DNA from 3 places in the Xanthomonas sp. MUS 060 genome. Region 1 is predicted to be linked to each of the others. Evidence: riboswitches for the same ligand, from Rfam matches in the RefSeq annotation. Region 1 holds a riboswitch; each other region holds the start of a gene.
The links. Region 1 has a riboswitch for cobalamin ahead of btuB (TonB-dependent vitamin B12 receptor). Riboswitches for the same ligand answer to the same signal wherever they lie in the genome.
Positions count from the first base shown of each region.

Region 2: linked by a shared signal. The riboswitch ahead of XANALMUS060_RS08860 (ribonucleoside-diphosphate reductase subunit alpha) and the one ahead of btuB (TonB-dependent vitamin B12 receptor) in region 1 are both predicted to bind cobalamin.
Region 3: linked by a shared signal. The riboswitch ahead of metE (5-methyltetrahydropteroyltriglutamate--homocysteine S-methyltransferase) and the one ahead of btuB (TonB-dependent vitamin B12 receptor) in region 1 are both predicted to bind cobalamin.

Region 1 covers NZ_JZIM01000003.1:186,306-192,647, forward strand. Annotated here, with positions in the region: gene btuB (TonB-dependent vitamin B12 receptor) at 71-1,942, opposite strand; cobalamin riboswitch at 2,055-2,282, opposite strand; gene XANALMUS060_RS05500 (TfoX/Sxy family protein) at 2,301-2,690, opposite strand; gene XANALMUS060_RS05505 (GAF domain-containing protein) at 2,701-3,183, opposite strand; gene bioD (dethiobiotin synthase) at 3,306-4,001, shown strand; gene XANALMUS060_RS05515 (phasin family protein) at 4,208-4,585, opposite strand; gene queD (6-carboxytetrahydropterin synthase QueD) at 4,785-5,147, opposite strand; gene XANALMUS060_RS05525 (DEAD/DEAH box helicase) at 5,293-6,342, opposite strand, start outside.
Region 2 covers NZ_JZIM01000006.1:141,099-147,440, reverse strand. Annotated here, with positions in the region: gene XANALMUS060_RS08885 (hypothetical protein) at 1-243, opposite strand, end outside; gene XANALMUS060_RS08880 (MarR family transcriptional regulator) at 400-855, shown strand; gene XANALMUS060_RS08875 (organic hydroperoxide resistance protein) at 958-1,389, shown strand; gene XANALMUS060_RS08870 (MarR family transcriptional regulator) at 1,595-2,050, shown strand; gene XANALMUS060_RS08865 (organic hydroperoxide resistance protein) at 2,153-2,584, shown strand; cobalamin riboswitch at 2,879-3,097, shown strand; gene XANALMUS060_RS08860 (ribonucleoside-diphosphate reductase subunit alpha) at 3,276-5,687, shown strand; gene XANALMUS060_RS08855 (ribonucleotide-diphosphate reductase subunit beta) at 5,801-6,342, shown strand, end outside.
Region 3 covers NZ_JZIM01000006.1:127,267-133,608, forward strand. Annotated here, with positions in the region: partial or broken gene XANALMUS060_RS19770 (ATP-binding protein) at 1-632, opposite strand, end outside; gene XANALMUS060_RS08805 (response regulator transcription factor) at 715-1,398, opposite strand; gene XANALMUS060_RS21950 (hypothetical protein) at 1,472-1,849, opposite strand; gene dusA (tRNA dihydrouridine(20/20a) synthase DusA) at 2,259-3,284, opposite strand; cobalamin riboswitch at 3,742-3,994, shown strand; gene metE (5-methyltetrahydropteroyltriglutamate--homocysteine S-methyltransferase) at 4,205-6,342, shown strand, end outside.

The DNA.
Region 1 (6,342 bases):
TTCGAGCGCATGCCCATCTCGCTCAGTCGCGGCGCGCGCTGCGGCATGCGACGCAGCGCGTGGTGAGCGCTCAGTGTGTCGCTGGCGCGTAGCGCAGGGTCAGGCCGTACTCGCGGCCCAGTTGGTTGTACCAATTCACGGTCTGGTAGCTGCGGTCGAACACGTTGCTGGCCTTGGCCTGCAGTGTCCAGTCCGGCGCGAAGGCGTATTCCACGCGCAGATCGACCGTGCCGTAGCCGCTCAGGCGCACCTGGTTGGCCGCGTCGTCGTAGCGGTGACCGCTGCCGAATGCGGTGATGCCGAATTTGATCGGCCCGACGCCACGATCCACATCCAGTCTGCCGGTATTCTGCGCGCGCCGCGCCAGCCAGTTGTCGCGGTTGTCGCTGTCGCTGCGATTGCGTGGATCGGTATGGCTCAGTTGCGCCGATAGTTCCCAGCCGGCCAGCATCGCATCACCGGTCAGCTCGGCACCGCGGATGCGTGCCTTGTCCACGTTCACCGGCAGGAAGGTGGCGGCGTCGTAGGAAATCAGGTCCTCGACGCGGGTCTCGTAGGCGTTGAAGGTCCAGTTCCAGGTGTCGGCGTACTGCGCCACGCCCAGATTGCCGCTCTTGGACTTCTCCGGTTTCAATGCTGGATTGCCGGCGAAGGGGAAATACAGGTCGTTGAAGGTCGGCGCCTTGAAGCCGGTGCCGATGCTGGCGGTGAGTTTGACCCCGCCGCCCAGGCCCAGGCCCCAGCCGAGGCTGCCGGTGGTGTGTTCGCCAAACTGTTGGTTGTCGTCGCTGCGCACGCTGGCTTGTAGCTGTTGTGCGCCGAAATGGCCCAGGTATTCGGCGAACACGCCGGTGTTGCGGCGGCTGTCGATGTCGAAGGCGGTGGTGCTGGTCACGTGTTCGCGCTGCCAGTCGCTGCCGACGCTGAGCAGGTGGCCTTCGCTCAGGGTGATGTCGCCCTGCGCCGCCGCGGTATCGCGGCGGCTGTCGAAGGTGCTGATGAAATCGCGCGTGCGGCTGCCCGGGGCGCGGTAGTAACTGTGGGCATCGTCGACATTGCGGCCGAGTTGCGTGCTCAGGTGCAGGCGCTCGGATGGCGTCCAGTCCACAGTGCCGCCGAACACCTGCTGGGTGTTGTCGGCCTCGTTGCCGGCGTATACCGGGTCGCCATCGTATTCATTGCGGCTGTCGATGTTCAGCGCCTGACCCGTGACTCGCAGCGTCTCGCTCAGCGCGTAGCCACCGCGTGCGCTCAGCGAGACGTTACGGTAGCCATCGCGGTCGGGCTGGTCGACGAAGCAGCCCGCGAACAGCGTGGCCGAGCCGTTGCAGGCGTTGATGCCGGTGGTCTTTTGGTAGCCGCTTTGTACGGCGAGCCAGCCGCGCGTGCCACGGTTGCTGAAGCCGGCGCTGGCTTCGCGCAGGCCATCGCTGCCGCCGCCCAGGCTCAGGTTCTGCTGGAAGCCCTGGCCGGCGTGGCGAGTGAAAATCTGGATGACGCCACCGATGGCGTCGGAGCCGTACAGGCTCGAACGCGGGCCGCGCACGATCTCGATGCGTTCGATCTGGCTCAGCGGCAAGTCCTGGAATGCGGCCAGGCCGGCGCTCGCCGAGCCGATGCGCACGCCGTCCACCAGCACCAGCACGTGGTCGGATTCGCTGCCGCGCAGGTTCAGGGTGGTCAACTTGCCCAGCCCGCCCTGGTTGGAGATGCCAATGCCGGCACGCCCCTGCAGCAACTGCGCCAGCGAATCGGCCTGGCTGCGTTCGATCTCGGCGCGGTCGATGACCTGTGCCGGCACCACGCTGTCTTCCACTGCGATCTGGGTGCGGGTGGCGGTGACCAGGACCTGATCGAGATCGTTGGCGGCATCGGCCGCAAGCGCCAGCGCAGGTAGGAACAGGGCGGACACGACCGCGACCGAAAGCAAGTGGGACGACATGGGCAGCAACTCCGGCACGCGAGCGCGCGCTGTGACAGCAAGGGAGTCGCGAATGGGAGGGGCAAGCGGACAGCGCCAAACACGGCGCGGCACGCGCGACGCCCCCCGCATCGCAACCAGTGAACTGCAAGGACGGTCTGCGGGCTGGCGATGGCGAACCTCCCGGCTGCGACGCTTGGCCATGCCATGGCACAGCGGTGCGGGTCGTCGTCGGGACGGGTCGTCAGCGCGGATCGCTTACCGTGGCGAGAACAGCGCCGGTGTTGTCGCAAGACGCACCGGCTTCCTGTTTCAACCTGCGGGCCGGAGCCAGCGGGTTACCTTGAAGCGGCCCGATTGTACGCCATTGTGGCGCGGTTCAGTCGATCCCGCTGGTGCCAGCCTGGCATGTGGGGTCCTCGTCGTGCGCCGTGCTGTCGTGGGCATCGTCGTCGTGAGCGAAGCGGGTGGTCGCCACCGGCGCGGCCATTGGGCGGCCGTGGTCGGCCGGCAATGCGCTTGTGGCGGTTTCCAGTTCGCTCAGCAACTGTGTGCGCCGTGCTGCGGGCAGTTCCTGCCAATGGCAGTCGCGCAAGGCGCCTTCCAGCGAGTACAGCAGGTTGAGGGTGGGTTTGAAGCCGGCACGCTTGACCCTGAGGAAGGCGCCAATCGCACCGATCGCCGCCAGATCCTGGAATGTGTGCACGCCCACCTGACGCAGCCAGGCGGTGCTCTTGGGGCCGATGTTGCGCAGCTTGGTCGGACGCATCGCGACGTGCTTATCGCAGGCTGTCGACGAAGACTTGTGCGATGGCTTCCAGGCCGCATTGGTCGTCGGCGTCGAAGCGGGCCAAGTCTGGGCTATCCAGATCGAACACGCCGATCAGAGTGCCATGGCGTAGCAGCGGCACGACCAGTTCCGAGCGCGAGGCCGCATCGCAGGCGATGTGCCCGGGGAACGCTTCCACATCGTCGATGCGCTGAGTTTGCCCGCTGCTGGCGGCAGCCCCGCACACGCCCTTGTGCAATGGAATGCGCACGCACGCCGGCAGGCCCTGGAACGGCCCGACCACCAGCTCCTTGCCATCGTAGAGGTAGAAACCGACCCAGTTCAGTCGTGGCAACGCGTGGTACACCAGCGCTGCCAGATTGGCGGCATTGGCGATGCGATCGGGTTCGCCGGCGACCAGCGCACGCGCCTGAGCGAGTAACTGGGCGTACTGTTCCGGCTTGCTGCCGGTGAGCGAGGAGGACGCGAACATCCGCCGAGTCTAGCAGCGCGACCTGCCTCGGCAAGTCGCCGTCGCAGGGCTGACGCCGGCTGCGTTGCCGGCTATCCTGCGCGCCGCCGCGCGTTTTGCCGGTCAATCCACAGGCTTTCGTCATGCGTTTTCCCGCCTTCTACGTGACCGGCACCGATACGGGCATCGGTAAGACAATCGCCAGCACTGCGCTGCTGCATGCCTTGCGTGCGCGTGGTCAGCGCACGGTCGGCATGAAGCCGGTCGCCAGCGGCTGCGCGCGTCACGCCGACGGTTGGCGCAACGAAGATGCGTTGGCGCTGCAGGCGGCCAGTGTGCCGTGCCCGACGTATCACGACCTCAATCCCTACGCCTTGCCATTGCCGTTGGCGCCGGAACTGGCCGCCGCCGATGCCGGCGTGCAGCTGTCATTGGAGCCGATTACCGCTGCTTTTGCCCGCTTGCGTGCCTTGGCGGACGTGGTGGTGGTGGAAGGCGTCGGTGGCTGGGCGGCGCCGCTATCGGCGACGCTGGATCAGGCCGATCTGGCGCGCGCACTGGGGTTGCCGGTGGTGTTGGTGGTCGGTCTGCGCTTGGGCTGTCTCAATCACGCCCGACTGAGCGCTGCGGCGATTGCCGCCGATGGCCTGCAGTGCATCGGCTGGATCGGCAACGAGATCGACCCGGCGATGGAGCGTATCGACGACAACATGGCGATGCTGCGCGAACGGCTGCCGATGCCGTGCTGGGGGCGTCTGCCGTATCGGCCGCAACCGCAGGCCGAACAACTGACAACGTTCCTACAGCCGTGGTCCGGCGAGCAGACGGTGCCGGGGTGAGGTCGCGTCGTCGCGCAATCGGGTGGTGACGAACACGCTGGACTTGCAGCCGGGTGGTGCCCGTGCCAGAGAGGGGCTGAATCCGGCGCATAAAAAAGCCCGGTGGAGGGAGGGATCCACCGGGCCTGAGGTTGCATGGGGGGAGGGACCCATGCAGACCATCGGGTGCGCCGCGCGGCATGGCCGCAGCGACGTAGAGCGAAAGATTACTTGCCGTTGGTTTTCGGCTTCGGCACGGCGTGTTCGGTGGCCGTTTCGAACTGATGCTTTGCCAACTGGCCGATGGCTTCGGAGGTCTTCAGGCCGAGACCGAACACTTCCTGGTTGGCTGTAGCCAGACGCTCGAAGCTGTCGCGTGCCAACTGCAAGCCCCTCGGCCACAACGCCTGGATGCTGCCAAGATCGCGCGCTTCGGTCAGTTCGCTGAGGAAGCTGGCGGTGGCCGAGACGTTCTTCTCGAAGGTTTTAAGCTGCACGCTGAACACGCCTTCTGCTCCTTCCAGAGCCAGACGATTAGCGCGTGCTGCGGTAGCGGCGAACTGCTGGGTATAGCTGCTGAACTGGTCGTTGAATTGGGCGGACATCATGCAACTCCGTTGGAATGCTGATTGGTTGGTGCAGTGCAAAATACACCGACTCTGCTGCATTGCAACATGATTTTTCTGAAGCCGCTCAGGATTTGTTTAACTCCATTAAATATCAATGAGTTGAATCGGCGTCGATCGCTCTGGATGGCGTTCGGAATGCGGTCACGGGCCAGAGGTATGCGGGGACGCGTTGGACTCAGGCCGTAGGGCCGCGATAGCGGCAGCCGGAGGTACAGGTCTCGTGCACCACCACTTCGCTGAGGATGGGCAGGACGGGCTTGAGCCGCTCCCAGATCCACACGGCCAGACGCTCGCTGGTCGGATTCTCCAGGCCCTCGATGTCGTTGAGGTAGTGGTGGTCGAGTTGCTCGTAGAGCGGCAGGAACGCGGACTTGATGTCGCCGAAATCCATGACCCAGCCCGTCTCGGGATCTGGCTCTCCACTGACGTGCAATTCGACACGGAACGAATGCCCGTGCAGGCGCGCACATTTGTGACCTGCTGGCACGTTGGGCAGGCGGTGCGCCGCTTCTAGGGTGAAAACTTTGAAGATGTCCATCGGCACATTTTACGGGGAGAAAGTGCGATGCCGGTGGCGTGATATGCGGCGACCTGGCTGATGCCATGGAGATGCGAGCCGCATGCCGCCCCGAAGGGCGGCGTTTCTGGTGACGCCTGCGCTGGTTGGCAGGCTGTGCCCTGGCTCAGTGCGGAGCGCTGCTGGGTGGACGGTTGCCGCCATTGCCCTGACGGCGTCCCTGGCCCTGGCGGCGGGCACCGTCGGCGTGGTGGCCGCCGGGCTTCTTGCTGCCCGCGTGCGCGTGCGACGGCGCATCGCCGTGTCCGCGTCGTGCATGGCTGCCGCGGCGCGGTGGACGATTGCCGCCCGGACGCTCGTCCGGCGGGTTGTTGTTGCCCCAACGGATTGGTGTGGCTGGCTCGAAACCCGGCACGTCGCGAATGTCCATGTCGCGCTTGAGCAGGCGTGCAATCGCGCGCAGCAGCTTGGCTTCGTCCTGCGCCACCAGCGAGACTGCCTCGCCTTGGGCGCCGTTGCGGCCGGTACGGCCGATGCGGTGCACGTAGTCCTCGGCGACCATCGGCAGGTCGTAGTTGATGACTTGCGGCAACTGGTCGATGTCGATGCCACGCGCGGCAATGTCGGTTGCCACCAGGACGGTGATCCTGTTGGATTTGAAGTCGCCCAGCGCGCGCAGACGCTGACCCTGGCTCTTGTTGCCGTGGATCGCCGCCGCCTTGATTCCGGACTTGTCCAGGAACGTAGTCAGCTTGTCTGCGCCGTGCTTGGTGCGTGCGAACACCAGCGTCTGCTTGCGCGAGTCGGCCGCCAGTAGGTGCAGTAGCAGTTCGCGCTTGCGCGCGCCATCGACCGGATGCACGCGGTGGGTGATGGTGTCGGCGACGGTGTTGCTTGGAGTGGCCTGGATTTCCTGCGGGTTGTGCATGAACTCGCGGGCCAACTGCTTGATGCCCTCTTCGAAGGTGGCCGAGAACAACAGGGTCTGGCGGTTCTGCTTGGGCAGCTTGGTCAAGATGCGTTTGATCGACGGCAGGAAACCCATGTCGAGCATGCGGTCGGCCTCGTCCAGGACCAGGATCTCGATGCCGGATAGATCCACGCTGCGGCGTTCGAGATGGTCGAGCAGGCGACCCGGGCAGGCGATCAGCAGGTCCACGCCCCGACGCAGCATGTCGAGCTGGTTGCCCATGCCCACGCCGCCGTAGATGGTGGC
Region 2 (6,342 bases), on a different contig from region 1:
CAATTGCCGTTCCATGGCCTGGCGCTGTGCTGCGGGCAGGGCGTCGCGGAAAGTTTCTTCGGCATCGAGCAGGGCGGATGGGAAGAGCCGGTTGGTCGGCACCGTCGGGCATTGGCGGCGTGTTTCACGGGCCAGCGCCTCGGCACCGGGGCCGACCAGGGTGTCGCCGTCGGGCAGCGTATTGGGCTCGGTGTCGGTGGGCGTACCGCTGAGCGCGGCCAGCAGCAGCAATGGTGCGAGCATGCGACACCCTCCTTGAGTATTGCCTGGCGGCATAATCCCACCTTAGCCGAGCCGGTGGCGGATCTGACCCGCCGCCAGCGGCCGGCCTCGGTGACGAGTTGGTTCTCGAATAAATATAGCTTGCTATTTAATAGCTAGCGATTTAATATCGTGGACATGAATCGTCCTGCCGCTGCTGCCACCGACCTGCTCCGGCTGGACAACCAGTTGTGCTTCGCCCTGTATTCGGCCAACTTGGCCATGCACAAGCTCTACAGGCGGCTGTTGCGCGCGCTCGGCCTGACCTATCCCCAGTACCTTGCGATGCTAGTGCTGTGGGAGCAGGACCAGTGCAGTGTTTCAGACATCGGCGAACGCCTGTTCCTGGATTCGGCCACGCTGACGCCGCTGCTCAAGCGCCTGGAGGCGCTCGGTCTGCTGACCCGCCGCCGTGCTATGGAGGACGAGCGCCGGGTGGTGGTCGCGTTGACCGAGCGCGGTCGCGCCTTGCGCGAGCGGGCGCAGGTGTTGCCGGAGCGTGTGTTGTGCGCGGTTGCCTGCGATCTGGAGCAACTGAACCTTTTGAAACACGAACTGGAGGACATCCGCGGCAAATTATTGGCCTCGCCTTGAGTCTGGCCTGCGTCTACCTCGCCGATTTTGCTGTGTCCTAACTCTGTGTTCGACTCTCCCCATCCCTGACGCTGCGGCGTCGTCCTTCGAAGGAGTATCACCATGGCTTCACCGACCACCATTGCTTACACCGCCACCGCCACCGCCACCGGGGGCCGCGACGGCCGCGCCGCGACCCCTGACAAGGCGTTGGACGTCAAGCTATCGACTCCGCGTGAACTGGGCGGCGCCGGCGGCGACGGCACCAACCCGGAACAACTGTTCGCGGCCGGTTATTCGGCCTGTTTCCTCGGCGCGATGAAGTTCGTCGCCGGTCAGGAGCAGCTCAAGCTGCCGGCCGAGCCGACCATCGAAGGCCAGGTCGGCATCGGCCAGATCCCCGGCGGATTCGGCATCGCCGTGGAACTGCGCATCGCGGTGCCGGGCATGGAGCGTGCGGCGTTGCAAGCGCTGGTGGACAAGGCCCATCAGGTATGCCCGTATTCCAATGCCACCCGTGGCAACATCGATGTGAATCTGGTTGTGGTCGCCTGACTCAGCAGTGCCCGACCCGCCGCACGACGGCGGTGTCCGGCACTGCGATGTCCTCTGCTCCTTGAGTATTGCCTGGCGGCATAATCCCACCTTAGCCGAGCCGGTGGCGGATCTGACCCGCCGCCAGCGGCCGGCCTCGGTGACGAGTTGGTTCTCGAATAAATATAGCTTGCTATTTAATAGCTAGCGATTTAATATCGTGGACATGAATCGTCCTGCCGCTGCTGCCACCGACCTGCTCCGGCTGGACAACCAGTTGTGCTTCGCCCTGTATTCGGCCAACTTGGCCATGCACAAGCTCTACAGGCGGCTGTTGCGCGCGCTCGGCCTGACCTATCCCCAGTACCTTGCGATGCTAGTGCTGTGGGAGCAGGACCAGTGCAGTGTTTCAGACATCGGCGAACGCCTGTTCCTGGATTCGGCCACGCTGACGCCGCTGCTCAAGCGCCTGGAGGCGCTCGGTCTGCTGACCCGCCGCCGTGCTATGGAGGACGAGCGCCGGGTGGTGGTCGCGTTGACCGAGCGCGGTCGCGCCTTGCGCGAGCGGGCGCAGGTGTTGCCGGAGCGTGTGTTGTGCGCGGTTGCCTGCGATCTGGAGCAACTGAACCTTTTGAAACACGAACTGGAGGACATCCGCGGCAAATTATTGGCCTCGCCTTGAGTCTGGCCTGCGTCTACCTCGCCGATTTTGCTGTGTCCTAACTCTGTGTTCGACTCTCCCCATCCCTGACGCTGCGGCGTCGTCCTTCGAAGGAGTATCACCATGGCTTCACCGACCACCATTGCTTACACCGCCACCGCCACCGCCACCGGGGGCCGCGACGGCCGCGCCGCGACCCCTGACAAGGCGTTGGACGTCAAGCTATCGACTCCGCGTGAACTGGGCGGCGCCGGCGGCGACGGCACCAACCCGGAACAACTGTTCGCGGCCGGTTATTCGGCCTGTTTCCTCGGCGCGATGAAGTTCGTCGCCGGTCAGGAGCAGCTCAAGCTGCCGGCCGAGCCGACCATCGAAGGCCAGGTCGGCATCGGCCAGATCCCCGGCGGATTCGGCATCGCCGTGGAACTGCGCATCGCGGTGCCGGGCATGGAGCGTGCGGCGTTGCAAGCGCTGGTGGACAAGGCCCATCAGGTATGCCCGTATTCCAATGCCACCCGTGGCAACATCGATGTGAATCTGGTTGTGGTCGCCTGACTCAGCAGTGCCCGACCCGCCGCACGACGGCGGTGTCCGGCACTGCGATGTCCTCTGCCCGCGGCATTGGCGCCGGGCAGAAGCGCATCCCCCGCAGCGGGCGGCCATCGGCCGCCCGTTTGCGTTGTGCCGACAGCCCGCCGTCCCCCCGTTTTGGCCGCGCGCCCTGGTTGTTTCACAAGGCCATCACGGCCTCGATCCCGGTGATGGAGGCCGGTTGCGCAGGCAAACCATTGGCAGGCTTAGCTTTTCGTGATTACACCTACATTTAGCGTTGACGCCACTATGACACCCCACTATCTTGGGGTTGTCGGTTCCTGAGGCATCTCGCCTCGGGATCAAAAGGGAAGCCGGTATGGCGTGTGAGCGCCAACGCCGGTGCTGTGCCGCAGCGGTCATTGGGAACGAACCTCCAACTGCCTGAGGCGCACGCCTTGGCGGGCGAGGGGCTCGGAACTGCCCAGTAGCCGCGGTCTATCAGCCCGAAGACCTGCCGACAGCCGCGTGAAGCACACCGCGTGGCGCCGACCTTGTGTCTCCGGGGGGAGATCTTGGTGACGCAGATGACCGCTCGCAGGCCCCGCTTGTGCGGCTGGTTTTCCGTGACACCGCATCACCTTCGCCGATTCGGTCGGACCGCTGCCTGAGGGGGGGGCGGGTGGTTGTGTGCATAACGCTTGGAGAGATTTTCATGAGCCAGACCCACAGCCTGCCGGCTGCCGCTTCCATCGACGACGCCGTCGATTCCACGACCGCCGCCGCCATCGCGCAGCCCACCACGGCCAGCAGCGAGCCGAGCAACGATCAGCGCGCCGTCACTTGGATCGTCAAGGACGGCGGTAACCGCCGCATGGCTTTCGACCGTTCGCGCCTGCAGCGCACTTTGGATCGGATCCACGCCGAGTTTCCGCAGCTGGACGTGAGCGACTACGAGCGCAAGGCGTTCGCCTTCATCGAGAAGAAGGAAAGCCTGTCCGCCGACGAGATGGTCGACTACCTGATTCGCGAAGCCGAATCGCGCGTGGACATCGCCACCCCGGAGTGGGAGTACTTCGCCGCGCGTCTGTACCTGGACCGCTTGTACAAGCGCGCCAGCAAGAACCGTTTCTACGATGCCGGCGAGAAGTACGGCTCCTACGTCGGCCTGCAGGAGAGCCTGGCCGATCGCGGTGTGTATTCGATCGACATCCTCAAGAATTATTCCAAGGAAGAGCTGGCCGAGGCTGGCCGGATGATCGATCCCGAGCGCGACAAGTTGTTCGCCTACAACGGCTTGTACTTGCTGGCCACGCGCTACCTGGCCACCGACAACTCGCGCAAGGTCTACGAACTGCCGCAGGAGCGCTGGCTGACCATCGCGCTGTACCTGATGCAGGACGAGAAACCGCGCGAGCGCCGCATGCAACTGGTCGGCGAGGCGTATTGGGCGCTGTCCAACCTGTACATGACCGTCGCCACGCCGACCCTGTCCAACGCCGGCAAGATCGGCGGGCAGTTGTCGAGCTGCTTCATCGACACCGTCGACGACAGCCTGCAAGGCATCTACGACTCCAACACCGACGTGGCGCGCGTGTCCAAACATGGTGGTGGCGTCGGCGCCTACCTGGGCTACGTGCGTTCTTCCGGCTCGGCGATCCGTGGGGTCAAGAACTCCAGCGGCGGCGTGGTGCCGTGGATCAAGCAGCTCAACAACACCGCCGTGTCGGTGGACCAGCTCGGCCAGCGCAAGGGCGCCATCGCCGTCTATCTGGACATCTGGCACCGCGATATCGAGGCGTTCCTGGATCTGCGCCTGAACAACGGCGATCAACGCCTGCGCGCGCATGACGTGTTCACCGCGGTGTGCGTGCCGGATATCTTCATGGAAGCGGTGGAGCGTCGTGGCGAGTGGTATCTGTTCGACCCGTATGAAGTGAAAGAGGTCAAGGGTTGGTACCTGCAGGACTTCTTCGACGAAAAGCGTGGCGAAGGCAGTTTCCGCGCCAAATACGAGGAAGTGGTGGCCGACGAACGCATCGGTCGCAAGGTGGTCAAGGCCATCGACATGTTCAAGCGGATCATGGTCAGTCAACTGGAGACCGGCAATCCGTTCATGTTCTATCGCGATGAAGTCAATCGGATGAACCCGAACAAGCACCAGGGCATGGTCTATTCCAGCAACCTGTGCACCGAGATCCTGCAGAACATGAGCCCGACCCGGGTCATCCAGGAGATGATCAGCGGCGATCAGATCGTGACCACCAAACAGGCTGGCGACTTCGTCGTGTGCAACCTGTCCTCGGTCAACCTGGGCCGTGCGGTCACCGCGCAGCCGGATCTGCTGTCGCCGGACATCCTGGAGCGGCTGATTCGCATCCAGGTGCGCATGCTCGACAACGTCATCGACCTCAACGACCTGCCGGTGCCGCAAGCCACCATCACCAACCAGAAGTACCGCGCCATCGGCCTGGGCACTTTCGGCTGGCACCACTTGCTGGCGCAGAAGGGTATCGAGTGGAATTCGCGCCAGGCCGAGGACTACAGCGACACGCTGTACGAGCGCATCAATTACCTGACCATCCAGGCGAGCCTGTCGCTGGCCAAGGAAAAGGGCGCCTACAAGGTGTTCAAGGGCAGCGACTGGCAGAACGGCGAGTATTTCAGCAAGCGCGGCTACGACAGTGCGCAGTGGCAGGAGCTGGCCGCGCAGGTGAGCGTGCATGGCGTGCGCAACGCCTGGATGGTGGCGGTGGCGCCGAACATGAGTACCGCACAGATCGCCGGTTCCACCGCGTCGATCGACCCGATCTACAGCGCGTTCTACTACGAAGAGAAGAAGGATTTCCGTCGTCCGGTGGTGGCGCCGGGGCTGACCGTGGACACCTACCCGTACTACGAAAAGGGTGCCTACAAGGTCGACCAGTTCGCCAGCGTGCGCCAGAACGCCCGTCGTCAGCGCCACGTCGATCAATCGATCAGCTTCAACTTCTACGTGCCCAGCGGCATTCGCGCCGGCACGCTGCTGGACCTGCACATGACCGCGTGGAGGGAAGGCCTGAAGACCACCTACTACGTGCGTTCCAACGACATCGATATCAGCGAATGCGAGTGGTGCTCCAGCTGATCGCTGGCACCTAGTGCCCAGCGACGCGCACGCCAGGGATATCCCGGTGCGCGTCGCGCGGTTCCGTCGCGCCGCATGTCGGCGCCGTTCACCCGATTTACGAAGCAAACACCATGGCCATCGCGCTCGATCGCATCAAAATTCTCGAACCGCTGCACCCCAACCGGTCCACCGGCATCATCAACGGCACCACCAGCGGCATCCTCAACTGGAACGACATCCCGTATCCGTCCTTCTATCGGGCGTACAAGGAGTTGTCGACCAACTTCTGGATTCCCGACGAAGTGGACATGAAGGGCGATGCCAAGCAGTACAGCGAACTGTCGGCGCGCGAGAAGAATGCCTACGACTCGATCATCGGCTTGCTGGCCACGCTGGATTCGCCGCAGACGCGCTTCATCTACAACGTTGCCGAATACATCACCGACCCGGCCGCGCACGCCAATGCCGCGATCATCGGCCAGCAGGAAGTGATCCACAACGAGAGCTACTCCTACGTATTGGCGTCGATCGCCGGTCTGGCCGACCAGAACCGCGTGTTCGAAATCGCGCGCACGCATCCGACCATCATCGCGCGCAACCAGCCGATCATGCAGGCCTACGACGACTTCATGCGCGAGAAGACCGCCGAGACCCTGCTGCGCTCGCTGATCCA
Region 3 (6,342 bases), on a different contig from region 1:
ACTGCCTCGCCACGCTGCACTTTGGTCAGTTCGTTGATCACCCGCCGCAGCGGCCGCAAGCTCCACTGCAAGATGAAAGCTTGCAACACCAGCAGGATCAAGCCGGCACCACCGAGGTTGAACCACACCCGACCGCGGAACACACGCAACTGCGCACCCAACGCGCGCGTGTCCTCCATGATGTAGATGGTGACCGGGGTTTCCTTGTCTCGACGCACGTAAGCCAGGCCGATGCCGTAGCGATAGACCTCGCCGACGCTGCCGTCGATTTGGGTCATCGGCCAAGGGCCGTCGAAGGTTTCCTGGCGCGGCTCGAGCATGCCGCCACGCGGCGGCAATGGGCCTTCGCTGGACATCGAGATCCAGCGCTCGTTGGGCATCACGATCTGCGCATACAAACCGCTACCGGGACGATCAAAATGCGGATCGGGCGGCGGCTTGTCGTTGTTGATGTACAGCGACCCGTCGCGGGCCACGTCGATATTGTTGGCGTAGGCGGTGGCGTAGCTTTTCAGGCGCTCGCGCAGATTGCTCAATGCCGTATCGGCGAAGGCCTGATCCAGCGCGTAGCCGGCTGCGGCCAGGAACGCCACCAGACTGAGACTGGCGGCGAGCAATTGGCGCGCCTGCAACGAACGTGGGCGCCAGCGCTTATACCAACTGGATCGTGCCGCCACGCGGTCGCTTCCTTGGCTTGTTCGCGAGCGGCTGCAATCAGCCTTCGGTGCGCGGAATCGCGAACCGATAGCCGCGACCGCGCACGGTCTCGATCGGCTTCAATTCGCCGTCCGGATCCAGCTTCTTGCGCAAGCGCCCGATGAACACTTCCAGCACATTGGAGTCGCGGTCGAAATCCTGCTGGTAGATGTGCTCGGTCAAATCGGCCTTGGAGACCAGTTCGCCCGCGTGCATCATCAGGTACTCGAGCACCTTGTACTCGTAGCTGGTCAGGTCGACATTGCTGCCGCTGACACTGACGGTTTGCGCCGCCAGATCCAGCGCGACCGGGCCGCATTCCAGGGTCGGCTTGCTCCAGCCGGCGGCACGGCGTAGCAGCGCGTTCACCCGCGCCAGCAACTCCTCGACGTGGAACGGCTTGACAAGATAATCGTCCGCGCCCTGCTTGAGCCCTTCGACCTTGTCCTGCCAGCTGGAGCGCGCGGTAAGGATCAACACCGGGAACTTCTTGCCCTCGTCGCGCAAGGCCTTGATGAGCTCCATGCCCGACATCTTCGGCAAACCGAGGTCGATGATGCCCACATCGAAGGGCACCTCGCGGCCCATGTACAGGCCTTCCTCGCCATCCTGCGCCGCATCCACCGCAAAGCCTTCGCGCTTCAGGCGAGCGGCCAGGGTCTCTCGCAACGGAGCTTCGTCTTCGACCAGAAGGATACGCATGAACTCTCCCTAGTAACTGACAGATGGCCAATGGCCGGAACGGTGTGTAACAGACTGAACGGACTATCCACACTCACAGATGATTGTCGCGTGGTGGTTGGTCCGGCTCGCTCGGTCTGGTCGCCTGCGACGGCGCGCGACCGGGCTGCGGGTCGTCCATGTAGCGCACCCGTCCTCGTCCATCCATATACTTGACCCGGTTGATGTCGCGCCCATCGAACGGCACACGCTCAGCCCCCAGAATCTGCCCGCCAGTGGATCGTTGCACGCGACGCACCGCATCGGACAACGAGCTGCCGACGGACTCGCGGACTCGCCCCGCATCTGGCTCCGAGCGGACGACCGCCCCCTGAGCGGCCTGCTGCGGCCCCCGGTCGTGACCAGCCGCAACCGACGCGAACGCAAGCGCGATCACGGGGGCGAAACGGCGATGACGTAGAGCGGAGAAGATCACAACTGGCATCCTAACGGACTATTCAGGGACGTTCAAAACTTGTGAAATATGACGCCTTTCAGGAACGCGATGGCGGCGTCAAATCTGAGGCAAATTCTTGATTTTTCGGGGTGAATCCGATCTGAACTTTCCCATCCCAGCCCCGACAGGTTTAGTAAAATGAATTTTTTGCATCACTCATGAAGAGCAAGCGCACGCCGCGAGCGCCCCTCTACGCAGGGGTTTACGGGCACAGGACACGAGATCGCCGGACACCGCAGCAACCTGAACGGAGCAACAGACTAGGAACGAAAAAGCAGCGCACAGGTCGCGCGTGCCAGTGGCATGCGGAACACAGCCACAGCAGCCGGGGGATACACCATCAGCTCACCAGACCCCAAACAAGCGCTGGATTTAGCGCCTGTGATCAGGCGACCACGCGGCGCACGCCTTCCGTGACCTGGATCGCCTGCTCCAGCAGCCCCCAATCCGCGCCAGAGCGATGCGCGCCCTCGCTGAGCACCTGACGGAAGGCGCGGCCACCTGGCTGGCCATGGAACAACCCGAGCAAGTGCCGAGCGATGTGCTTGAGCGCCAGCCCCTCGGCCAAACGCGCCTGCACGTAGGGCTGTAATGCACGCAGCAATTCCACGCGTGGTCGTGGCGTCGCGCCGGTCAGGGCCGCGTCCAGCCGATGCAATACGTAAGGGTCGTGATAGGCCGCCCGCCCCAGCATGACCCCATCAACCGCCGCCAACTGCGCCTGCGCCGTTTCCACGTCGGCCAGGCCACCGTTCAAGACGACCTGCAATTGCGGACGTTCGCACTTGAGCCGATATGCCCAGTCGTAGCGCAATGGCGGCACCTCGCGGTTCTCCTTGGGCGACAAGCCCTGCAGCCAGGCATTGCGCGCATGCACGACGAACAGACGGCATCCCGCTGCCGCCACGTGATCGACAAACGCCAGGAATGCGGCATAGTCGTTGTCCTGATCGACACCCAGCCGACACTTCACCGTCACCGGCACGTCCACCGCCGCCGCCATGGCCGCCACGCATTCGGCCACCAAGCCCGGCTCACGCATCAGGCAGGCGCCGAAACGCCCGGCCTGCACCCGGTCGGACGGGCAACCGCAATTCAAATTGATCTCGTCGTAGCCCCAGTCCTGACCAATCCGCGCTGCTTGCGCCAGCAGCGTCGGATCGCTTCCCCCCAACTGCAACGCCAGCGGGTGCTCGGCCGCATCGAAATCCAACAGACGTGCGCGATCGCCCAGCACCACCGCATTGGCATGCACCATCTCGGTATACAACCGCGCCGACGGCGCCAGCAGCCGGTGGAACACTCGACAGTGGCGATCCGTCCAATCCATCATCGGGGCGACGGATAGGCGCAACGAAGCGGCGTAGCGCGCGGGCAGGTCCGCAGCGAGGAGCGGGAGCGTGGTCGGCACGGCAGGGCAGTGGTTCGGCGGCACGCCGCAGCACTAGGGCTTTGACTTTGGGATCAATAGCTTACACCTTCGCCACGCACGTTGCCGGTGCGAGCGCGCATTCCCGCCGGAGATTGCCGCAGCCGGATCGACTGCGGCCTCAAGGGCTCCCTTCCTGTGGAATGCAGGGCCGTAGCGTGCCAATTGGCGTATCGGTTTATCCGGTCTTTTGACGGTCATTCAACGCTCGCAACGATGCAACACACGGCCCGATTGCAGAGGCATCGCATTTGACCCTGGTGTGTTTTCTGTCGCCCGGCGCTACAGCCAATCGTGCACCTTGAACAACCGCATGCCGCCGCCAACCGCAGCGCAACGGCGCGCAACCGGATCGGTCGGCGCGCGCATCGCCGGGCCACCATTCACCATCGCGGCAGACACACCGGCAATGCTGCTTGACCGCCAGCCAAATTCAGCCTATGGTGCGCTCGCCGAAGGTATCCATCGCTTCATTCGGATGAAGGGATGGATTTAAACGGGAATCCGGTGAATGCTGGCGCCGCAAGCGCCCGCCCATTCCGGAGCTGCCCCGCAGCGGTGAATGGAAACGACCTCCGTCAATGGCACTGGGTGGCGCATGCCGGCCTGGGAAGCGACGGATAGTAGGCGCGCAGCCGGCACGGTGCGCACGTCCATCAGCCCGAATACCGGCCCCGGCCGGAGGACAGTGCGTCCTCTGATTCGACCTGGCACCTCCGCGGGGAGGCGGCTGGAACCGTGACGCGGCCTCGCGCTTCGCTACGTTTTCTGCCTGCCCGCAGGGTATCGGTTCGCCCGCGGGGGCGAAGGTCGCTGGTGTGACGAGCGTTCCGTGCAAACGGGCGCGCGGCGCGCGGTTCCTTCGTTCCTCAATGCCCTTGACCGCAATGAGGAAACGCAACATGACGATCGTGACTAATCTCGGCTTCCCGCGCATCGGTGCGCGGCGTGAGCTCAAACGCGCGCTGGAACGCTACTGGCGCCGCGAAACCGACAGCGCGCAGCTGCAAGACACCGCGCGCGAACTACGCCAGCGTCACTGGCAACTGCAACGCGATGCAGGGGTCGACGTGCCGCCCAGCAACGACTTCAGCCTGTACGACACGATGCTGGATACCGCATTCCTGTTCGATGCGATCCCGCAGCGCTATCGCGCGCTCGCCGATGCCGACCCGCTGGCCGGCTACTTCGCGATGGCGCGCGGCACGCAGGAAAACGGCCTGGATCTGCACGCGCTGGAAATGACCAAGTGGTTCGACACCAACTACCACTATCTGGTGCCGGAGCTGGCACGCAATCAGCATTTCCGTCTGCGCGGCGACAAGCCGCTGGTCGAGTTCCTGGAAGCCAAGGCGCAGGGCATCATCACCCGTCCGGTGCTGATCGGGCCGGTGACGTTCCTGGCACTGTCCAAGACCGTGGACGGTAGCGACCGTTGGGCGCTGCTGGATAGCCTGCTGCCGGTCTACGCCGAACTGCTGCAGAAACTGCAAGCCGCCGGTGCGCAATGGGTGCAGATCGACGAACCTGCGCTGGTGCTGGATCTGGACAAGGCGACACAAGACGCCTACCGCCGCGCCTATGCCTTCCTCGCGCAGACGCCGCGACCGAAGCTGCTGTTGACCACCTATTTCGGCGAGCTCGGCGACAATCTGGAATTGGCGATGGCGCTGCCGGTGGACGGCATCCATGTGGATCTGGTGCGCGGCGTGGCGCAGTTGGATGCCGTGCTGCAGGCGCTGCCGGCAGACCGCATCCTGTCCGCCGGATTGGTCAACGGCCGTAATGTGTGGCGCACGCCGCTGGACAACGCGCTGACCCTGGCGCGCTATGCCAGCGGCCATCTCGGCAGCGAACGGCTGTGGCTGGCACCGTCGTGCTCGTTGCTGCATGTGCCGGTGGATCTGCAGCAAGAAACCCGCCTGGATCCGGATCTGTTCAGTTGGATGGCGTTCGCCAAACAAAAACTGCAGGAACTGCGCACGCTGGCCGATGCGCTGGATGATCTGCCGCAAGCGCAGACGGCGCTCGCCGCCGCGCGCGATGCCCTGGCGGCGCGGCGCGCTTCCACGCGCGTGCATCGCCCCGAAGTGGCGCAACGCCTGGCCGCGCTCAAGGAGGATGCCGGACACCGTCAAGCACCGTATCCGCAACGCAAGCAAGCGCAACAGGCCGTACTGCAACTGCCGGCCTATCCGACCACCACCATCGGCTCGTTCCCGCAGACCGAGCAGGTGCGTCAGGCGCGTGCGCAGCACAAGTCGGGCAAGCTCAGCGATGCCGAGTACGACGCGTTCATCGCCGCGGAGACCGAGCGTTGCGTCCGCATCCAGGAACAACTCGGTCTGGACGTGCTGGTGCACGGCGAGTTCGAGCGCAACGACATGGTCGAATACTTCGGCGAACAACTCGACGGCTTCGCCTTCACCCAATACGGCTGGGTGCAGAGCTACGGTTCGCGCTGCGTGAAACCACCGGTCATCTACGGCGACGTGCAACGTCCGGCACCGATGACGGTACGCTGGTCGCAGTATGCACAGTCGCTGACCGATCGGCCGATGAAGGGAATGCTGACCGGCCCGGTGACGATGCTGCAGTGGTCGTTCGTGCGCGACGACCAGGAACGCGCGCAAACCTGCCGGCAGATCGCACTGGCGTTAAGCGATGAGGTGCGCGACCTGGAAGCCGCCGGCATCAACGTGATCCAGATCGACGAACCCGCGTTCCGCGAGGGCTTGCCGCTACGCAGCGCCGACTGGCAGGCGTATCTGGACTGGGCGGTGCAGTGCTTCCGCATCAGCGCGGCGGGCGTGCGCGATACGACCCAGATCCACACCCACATGTGCTACTCCGAATTCAACGACATCATCGAATCGGTGGCGGCCATGGATGCGGACGTGATCTCGATCGAAACCTCGCGCTCGCGCATGGAATTGCTCGAAGCATTCGTGCGCTACCGCTATCCGAACGGGATCGGCCCGGGCGTTTACGACATCCATTCCCCGCGCGTGCCCAGCACCCGGGAAATGGTGGAGTTGCT